DNA from 2 places in the Pectobacterium peruviense genome. Region 1 is predicted to be linked to the other one. Evidence: predicted binding sites of a transcription regulator. Region 1 holds the regulator's gene; the other holds the start of a gene.
What was found. Region 1 encodes sigma-54, which starts transcription at its own class of promoters, with help from an activator protein. Its sites were predicted from a motif close to GTTGGCACANNTTTCGCTNT; they were not measured.
Positions count from the first base shown of each region.

Region 2: the regulator sigma-54 is predicted to act here: its motif matches at 2,010-2,029, upstream of glnA (glutamate--ammonia ligase).

Region 1 is NZ_CP161826.1:4,549,634-4,553,838, forward strand. Features, by position in the region: gene lptC (LPS export ABC transporter periplasmic protein LptC) at 1-178, shown strand, start outside; gene lptA (lipopolysaccharide ABC transporter substrate-binding protein LptA) at 159-731, shown strand; gene lptB (LPS export ABC transporter ATP-binding protein) at 735-1,460, shown strand; gene rpoN (RNA polymerase factor sigma-54) at 1,510-2,943, shown strand; gene hpf (ribosome hibernation promoting factor) at 2,967-3,254, shown strand; gene ptsN (PTS IIA-like nitrogen regulatory protein PtsN) at 3,352-3,825, shown strand; gene rapZ (RNase adapter RapZ) at 3,986-4,205, shown strand, end outside.
Region 2 is NZ_CP161826.1:4,853,008-4,857,212, forward strand. Features, by position in the region: gene typA (ribosome-dependent GTPase TypA) at 1-1,738, opposite strand, end outside; gene glnA (glutamate--ammonia ligase) at 2,108-3,517, shown strand; gene glnL (nitrogen regulation protein NR(II)) at 3,722-4,205, shown strand, end outside.

The DNA.
Region 1 (4,205 bases):
CACAACGAATAATGCCCAGGTGAATCTGGTCACACAGGACGTCTCTTCCGATGATGAAGTCACCCTGTACGGCACCAGCTTTACCTCAAGCGGAATGAAAATGCGCGGAAATCTGCGTAACAAAACGGCCGAGTTGATCGAAAAGGTAAAAACCTCTTATGAAATCCAAAACCAATAACCTGATGCGTAACACCCTGATCGCCAGCTCGCTGTTTGCCGTCAGCGTTTCCGCCTTTGCCGTCACCGGCGATAGCAACCAACCTATTCACATTGATTCAGCACAGCAATCTCTAGACATGCAGGGCAACACGGTGACGTTCACCGGCAATGTTGTCGTTAAGCAAGGGACGATTGAAGTGAAAGCCGACAAGGTCGTCGTGACGCGTCCACAGGGCGCGCAAGGCAGTGAAGTGGTGGAAGGTTACGGTAATCCTGTGACGTTCTACCAGATGCAGGACAACGGCAAACCGGTGAAAGGTCACGCGCAGAAAATCCGCTACGAGCTGGCCACTGACTTTCTGGTGCTGACAGGCAATGCCTATCTGGAACAGCAGGACAGCAATGTAAAAGGCGATCGCATCACTTATCTGGTGAAACAACAGCAGATGGAAGCGACCAGCGACAAAGGAAAACGCGTGACGACGGTGTTAGTCCCCTCTCAGCTTCAGGAGAAAGAGAATAAGAACCAGCCTTCTCGTTCTCAGCAACCGCAACCACGGGTCACTGAATAAGTTATGGCAACATTAACCGCAGAAAATCTGGCCAAGGCGTACAAAGGCCGTAAGGTCGTGGAAAACGTCAGCCTCACCGTCAATTCCGGTGAAATCGTCGGCCTGCTCGGGCCGAACGGTGCCGGTAAAACGACCACGTTCTACATGGTCGTCGGCATCGTCCCGCGTGATGAAGGCCGCATCGTCATTGACGACGATGACATCAGCCTGCTTCCCCTGCACGAACGTGCCCTACGTGGCATCGGTTATTTGCCGCAGGAAGCCTCTATTTTCCGTCGCTTAAGCGTCTATGACAATCTGATGGCGGTGTTACAGATCCGTAAAGATCTGACAACCGAGCAGCAGGAAGATCGTGCCAACGAACTGATGGAAGAATTCCATATTATTCATTTGCGCGATAGTCTGGGACAATCGCTGTCCGGTGGGGAAAGACGCCGCGTAGAGATTGCGCGCGCGCTGGCAGCAAATCCGAAATTCATCCTGCTGGATGAACCGTTTGCGGGCGTAGACCCGATCTCCGTACTGGATATTAAAAAAATCATTGAGCATCTGCGTGACAGCGGGCTTGGCGTGTTGATTACCGATCATAACGTCCGCGAAACGCTTGATGTCTGTGAACGAGCCTATATCGTGAGTCAGGGCAATCTGATCGCCCACGGTTCACCGACCGAAATTTTGGCCGATGAACAGGTGAAACGCGTCTATCTGGGCGAAGGCTTCCGACTCTGATAGGGTAATATTTTCTCTTTGCAGTACTTATGGGACGTTAGCGCGATTTATGAAGCAAGGTTTGCAACTCAGGCTTAGCCAGCAACTGGCCATGACTCCACAGCTCCAACAGGCGATCCGCCTGTTGCAACTGTCCACGCTTGAATTGCAACAGGAGATTCAACTGGCGCTGGAAAGCAATCCGTTGCTCGAACAAACGGATCAGCACGACGAAATCGAGTCATTTGAAAAGGCAGATAGCGATTCACTGGATACCGGTGAAGCCCTTGAGCAAAGGGACATGCCGGAAGAATTGCCGCTCGATGCCACCTGGGATGAGATCTACTCCGCAGGCACGCCGTCGGGCACTGGCTCTGACTATCGCGATGAAGAACTCCCTATTTATCAAGGCGAAACCACGCAAACGCTTCAGGATTACCTGATGTGGCAGGTTGAGCTGACGCCATTTTCAGACACCGACGCGGCCATTGCGACTTCTATCGTCGATGCGGTAGACAACACTGGTTACCTGACCGTGCCGCTGGGGGACATCCTCGACAGCATCGGTGACGACGACGTGACGCTGGAAGAAGTCGAAGCTGTACTTAAGCGCGTTCAACGCTTCGATCCCGTTGGCGTTGCCGCCCGCGATCTGCGTGATTGTCTGCTGGTACAGCTTTCTCAATTTGATGACAGCACGCCACGACTGGCCGAAGCGCGCCTGATCGTCAGCGATCATCTCGATCTATTAGCCAACCATGATTTCCGTAGCCTGATCCGCGTTACTCGTCTGAAAGAAGAAGTGCTGAAAGAAGCGCTGGCGCTGATCCAATCGCTCGATCCACGTCCTGGGCAGTCGATCAACACGGGTGAATCCGAATACGTGATCCCTGACGTGCTGGTGCGCAAAGTTCAGGGCGTCTGGGCCGTTGAACTGAATACTGATAGCGTTCCCCGCCTACAGATTAACCAGCAATACGCGGCGTTGGGTAACAGCTCGCGCAACGACAGCGACGGCCAATTTATCCGTAGCAACCTGCAAGAAGCGCGTTGGCTCATCAAAAGCCTGGAAAGTCGCAATGACACGCTGCTGAAAGTAACCCGCTGTATCGTCGAGCAACAGCAGGATTTCTTTGAGCAGGGTGAAGAATTCATGAAGCCCATGGTACTGGCAGACATCGCGCAGGCGGTGGATATGCATGAATCCACTATCTCACGCGTGACGACACAGAAGTTCCTGCACAGTCCACGCGGCATTTTTGAGCTAAAATATTTCTTCTCCAGCCACGTAAATACCGATAGCGGCGGAGAAGCCTCATCAACGGCAATTCGCGCGCTGGTGAAGAAGCTTATTGCAGCGGAAAACCCCGTGAAGCCACTCAGCGATAGCAAGCTTACTGCCTTGCTCTCCGATCAGGGCATCATCGTGGCGCGCCGTACCGTTGCAAAATACCGAGAGTCTTTATCTATCCCACCATCAAATCAGCGTAAACAACTGATTTGATCTCAACAGAGAAGGAAGACACTATGCAGCTCAACATTACCGGACACCACATCGAGATCACTGAACCGCTGCGTGATTTTGTGAATGGAAAATTTGCCAAATTAGAGCAGTATTTTGACCGGATTAATCAGGTCAATGTGGTATTGAGAGTGGAAAAAGTTCAGCAAATTGCCGAGGCCACGCTCCACGTTAATGGTGGGGAGCTGCATGCAACCTCTGAAGCGGAAGATATGTACGCCGCGATAGATTTATTGATTGATAAGCTGGCGAGACAGCTTAATAAGCATAAAGATAAACTTAAGCAGCACTAATTTTCTCCTTTGCCGTTTGGTAAAGGAACAAACTCGGCCCATCTAACATGGTGGGTCGGGATCACCAGAAGTGAAAGCGTCGTTAAGTGAAAATAAAATGAGCCACGATCCCGTATTGCAACTCAGCACCGTATTACGTCCTGAGTGCACCCGAAGCACCGTCCACTGCCAGAGTAAGAAACGGGCATTGGAAATTATCAGTGAGCTGGCCGCTAAGCAGCTCAATATTCCTTCGCAGATTATCTTCGATGCCATTCTCACCCGGGAACGTATGGGCAGTACGGGAATCGGCGGCGGCATTGCCATTCCTCACGGTAAGCTGGAAGACGATAATGCGCTGGGCGCCATCGGTGTTTTCATTCAGTTAGAGCAACCGATCGCTTTCGATGCCATTGATAATCAGGCCGTTGATCTGCTTTTTGCCTTGCTGGTTCCCGCGGAACAATGTAAAACCCATTTACATACCCTGTCGCTTGTTGCCAAGCGGCTGGCGGATAAAACGGTTTGCCGACGCCTGCGTGCGGCGCAAAGCGATGAAGAGCTGTACCAGATTATGACGGAAGCCGGTTGAACCGGATAATCGTCATATTCACGATGACGGGCAATTCGCTGTAGAGTCAGAGAATGCTTGCAATCCGTGCGCTAAGCCGTCATTTTTTTAGCTATACATCACTTTATAAAAACAGCGGCAATGAAAATTCGCCATCACATTGCCAGAGGGGAGTCGTCAGATGGTGCTGATGATTGTCAGTGGTCGCTCAGGTTCAGGGAAATCTGTCGCCCTGCGCGCATTGGAAGATATGGGGTTCTACTGCGTAGATAATCTACCCGTGGTGCTACTGCCAGAACTGGCTAATACGCTTGCGGCACGTAACATTTCCGCAGCGGTCAGCATTGACGTGCGCAATATGCCGGAATCGCCGGAAATCTTTGAGCACGCCATGGAGCAAC
Region 2 (4,205 bases), 300 kb from region 1:
CTTCAACCAATTCGTCATCATCAATGAACTCCAGCGCTTGTTCCAGAGACATTTTGATAGCCGGAACCAGTGTGGTTGCTTCATCAGTACCTGATGCACGCATGTTGGTCAGTTTCTTACCGGTCAGACAGTTTACGGTCAGATCGTTAGAACGTGAGTGAATACCGATGATCTGGCCTTCATACACTTCTGCACCGTGTCCGAGGAACAGCTTACCGCGGTCTTGCAGGCTGAACAGTGCAAACGCAACCGCTTTACCCTGACCGTTAGAGACCAGTACACCGTTCTGACGTTGGCCAATTTCACCCTGACGCACGTCATCGTAGTGGCTGAAAGTGGAGTACAGCAGACCAGTACCAGACGTCATGGTCATGAATTCGGTACGGAAACCGATCAAACCACGAGCAGGGATCAGGTAATCCAGACGGATACGACCCTTGCCATCTGGGATCATGTCTTTCACATCACCTTTACGCTCACCCATGGCTTGCATGACTGAACCCTGGTGCTGTTCTTCGATGTCCAGCGTAACGTTTTCAAACGGCTCTTGGTTACGACCGTCAATAATACGGTTAATAACCTTCGGACGTGATACGGCCAGTTCAAAGCCTTCACGACGCATGTTTTCGATCAGAACTGACAGGTGCAATTCACCACGGCCAGAAACGCGGAACGCATCGGCGTCTTCGGTTTCGTCAACGCGCAGGGCAACGTTATGCACCAGCTCTTTGTTCAGACGCTCCAGAATCTGGCGCGACGTCACATACTTACCTTCTTTACCGCAGAATGGTGAAGTGTTGACGTTGAAGAACATGGTAACGGTAGGTTCATCGACGCTCAGTGCTGGCAGCGCTTCGACATTCTGCGGATCGCAGATAGTGTCGGAAATGTTCAGCTCGCCCAGACCGGTAATCGCGATGATATCGCCCGCTTCCGCTTCAGTTGCGTCGATACGCTCCAGACCCAGGTGAGTCAGAACTTTACCTACTTTACCGTTACGAGATTTGCCTTCGCTATCAACAATAGTCACTTGTTGGTTAGGCTTAACTTTACCGCGCTTGATACGGCCGATACCGATAACGCCAACATAGTTGTTGTAGTCCAGCTGAGAAATCTGCATCTGGAACGGCGCATCCATCTCAACCTGAGGCGGAGAAACGTGATCGACAATAGCCTGATACAGCGGAGTCATATCTTCCGCCATCTCGTTATGGTCGAGACCCGCGATACCATTCAGCGCAGAAGCATAAATGATAGGGAAATCCAGTTGCTCGTCGGTCGCATCCAGGTTCACGAACAGGTCGAATACCTGATCGACAACCCAGTCAGGACGCGCACCAGGACGGTCAACTTTGTTGATAACCACAATTGGTTTCAGACCGTTGGCAAACGCTTTTTTGGTCACGAAACGCGTTTGAGGCATAGGGCCATCCATCGCATCAACAACCAGCAGTACCGAGTCAACCATCGACATTACACGCTCAACCTCGCCGCCGAAGTCGGCGTGTCCCGGGGTATCTACGATGTTAATACGGTAGTCTTTCCAATTAATGGCGGTATTTTTTGCGAGGATGGTAATTCCACGCTCTTTCTCCAAATCGTTGGAGTCCATTACACGCTCAGTTGCTTCGACACGTTCACCGAACGTTCCGGATTGTTGCAACAGCTTGTCAACCAGGGTGGTTTTCCCATGGTCAACGTGCGCAATAATGGCGATGTTACGCAAATTTTCGATCACAGCTTTGCCTCAGGCATTTAGAAATAGCGCGCTATTGTACACGTATTAATCGAGGGACTAAACAAGATCACAAGCATCTATGATAAACAACCTAGAGCTGCCTGCTTTGTGATCCCTTTCACGGTGCAAAAGCGCTACAAGCGAACATGAATGCACCAAATAAGTGCAATAATTCACATATGGAGCACCATTTTGGTGCTTTAGACTATAATGGTGCAGTGGGTTTACGTGAGAAAGCCCCAAGGAGCAACACATTGCACACATTTAAAAAGTTGGCACACTTTTAGCTTTAGTCTACTCACGGCAACAACATCAATCCACAACGATATTCGTTCCACGACGATAAATGACCAATCGGGAGAACCAAGTATGTCCGCAGAACATGTTTTGACGATGCTGAATGAGCACGAAGTGAAGTTTGTTGATTTACGCTTCACTGATACTAAAGGTAAAGAGCAGCACGTCACCATTCCGGCTCATCAAGTCAATGCCGACTTCTTCGAAGAAGGTAAAATGTTTGATGGTTCCTCGATTGGCGGCTGGAAAGGTATTAACGAGTCAGACATGGTTCTGATGCCTGATGCTAGCACCGCGATGATCGATCCGTTCTTCGAAGATTCCACGCTGATCATTCGTTGTGACATCCTTGAGCCAGGCACCATGCAGGGCTACGACCGTGACCCGCGTTCTATCGCGAAACGTGCGGAAGATTTCCTGCGTTCTTCCGGCATCGCCGATACTGTACTGTTCGGGCCTGAGCCAGAGTTCTTCCTGTTTGATGACATCCGTTTCGGCAGCAGCACTTCCGGTTCTCACGTTGCTATCGACGATGTCGAAGCTTACTGGAACTCCGGTAAAGCCTACGAAGGCGGTAACAAAGGTCACCGTCCAGGTCTGAAAGGCGGCTACTTCCCAGTTCCACCAGTCGATTCATCACAGGACATCCGTTCTGCTATGTGTCTGACCATGGAGCAAATGGGTCTGGTTGTTGAAGCTCACCACCACGAAGTGGCTACCGCTGGTCAAAACGAAGTGGCTACTCGCTTCAACACCATGACCAAAAAAGCTGACGAAATTCAGATCTACAAATATGTCGTGCATAACGTGGCTCACGCCTACGGTAAAACAGCGACCTTCATGCCAAAACCAATGTTCGGTGATAACGGTTCTGGTATGCACTGCCACATGTCTCTGTCTAAAGACGGTACTAACCTGTTCGCTGGTGACAAATACGGCGGCCTGTCTGAAATGGCTCTGTTCTACATCGGTGGTGTTATCAAGCACGCTAAAGCCATCAACGCCTTGGCAAACCCAACCACCAACTCTTACAAGCGTCTGGTCCCAGGCTACGAAGCTCCTGTTATGCTGGCTTACTCTGCCCGTAACCGTTCTGCTTCAATCCGTATCCCAGTGGTTGCTAGCCCGAAAGCACGTCGTATTGAAGCGCGCTTCCCAGACCCAGCAGCTAACCCGTACCTGTGCTTCGCTGCACTGCTGATGGCTGGCCTCGACGGCATCATCAACAAAATCCACCCTGGCGATGCAATGGACAAAAACTTGTACGACCTGCCGCCGGAAGAAGAAGCAGAGATTCCAAAAGTTGCAGGTTCTCTGGACGAGGCCCTGGCTGCACTGAACGAAGACCGCGAGTTCCTGACCCGTGGTGGCGTATTCACTGACGACGCTATCGAAGCATATATCGAACTGCGTAAACCAGAGATTGACCGCGTTCGTATGACGCCGCACCCAGTTGAGTTCGAACTGTACTACAGCGTTTAATAATCTCTGCCTTGGCGTGGTTGGGTGTGCTGAAACCCAACCATGACCGATAAACAACAGAATACTAAGAAGTTTGTTCTTGTTGCCGTGGAAACGCTTCAGCCCATCTTCGGATGGGCTTTTTTCACCACCGGCATTGGCCGTTGCGACGTAACATCCATCATCCACACTACAATGCACCATGCTGGTGCGGGAGTCTGCGTTATGGCAACAGGCACGCTGCCCGATGCTGGGCAGATCCTAAATTCCCTTATAAACAGCATCTTATTGCTGGATAACGATCTGGCGATTCACTATTCCAACCCGGCAGCACAGCAATTATTGGCACAAAGCTCGCGTAAATTATCCGGCACACCGCTGCCCGATTTGCTGGGATATTTTTCTCTGAATGTCGATTTGCTGCGTGAAAGTCTGGATTCAGGGCAAGGTTTTACGGATAACGAAGTCACGCTCGTCGTGGATGGTAAAGCGCACATCATGTCGCTCACCGCTCAGCGGGTACAAAACGATTTTATCCTACTGGAAATGGCACCGATGGATAATCAGCGCCGTCTTAGTCAGGAACAGCTTCAACATGCACAACAGCAGGCCGCCCGTGATTTGGTCCGGGGCTTGGCGCATGAGATAAAAAATCCGCTTGGCGGATTGCGCGGTGCTGCACAGCTGCTTGCCAAAGCATTGCCCGACC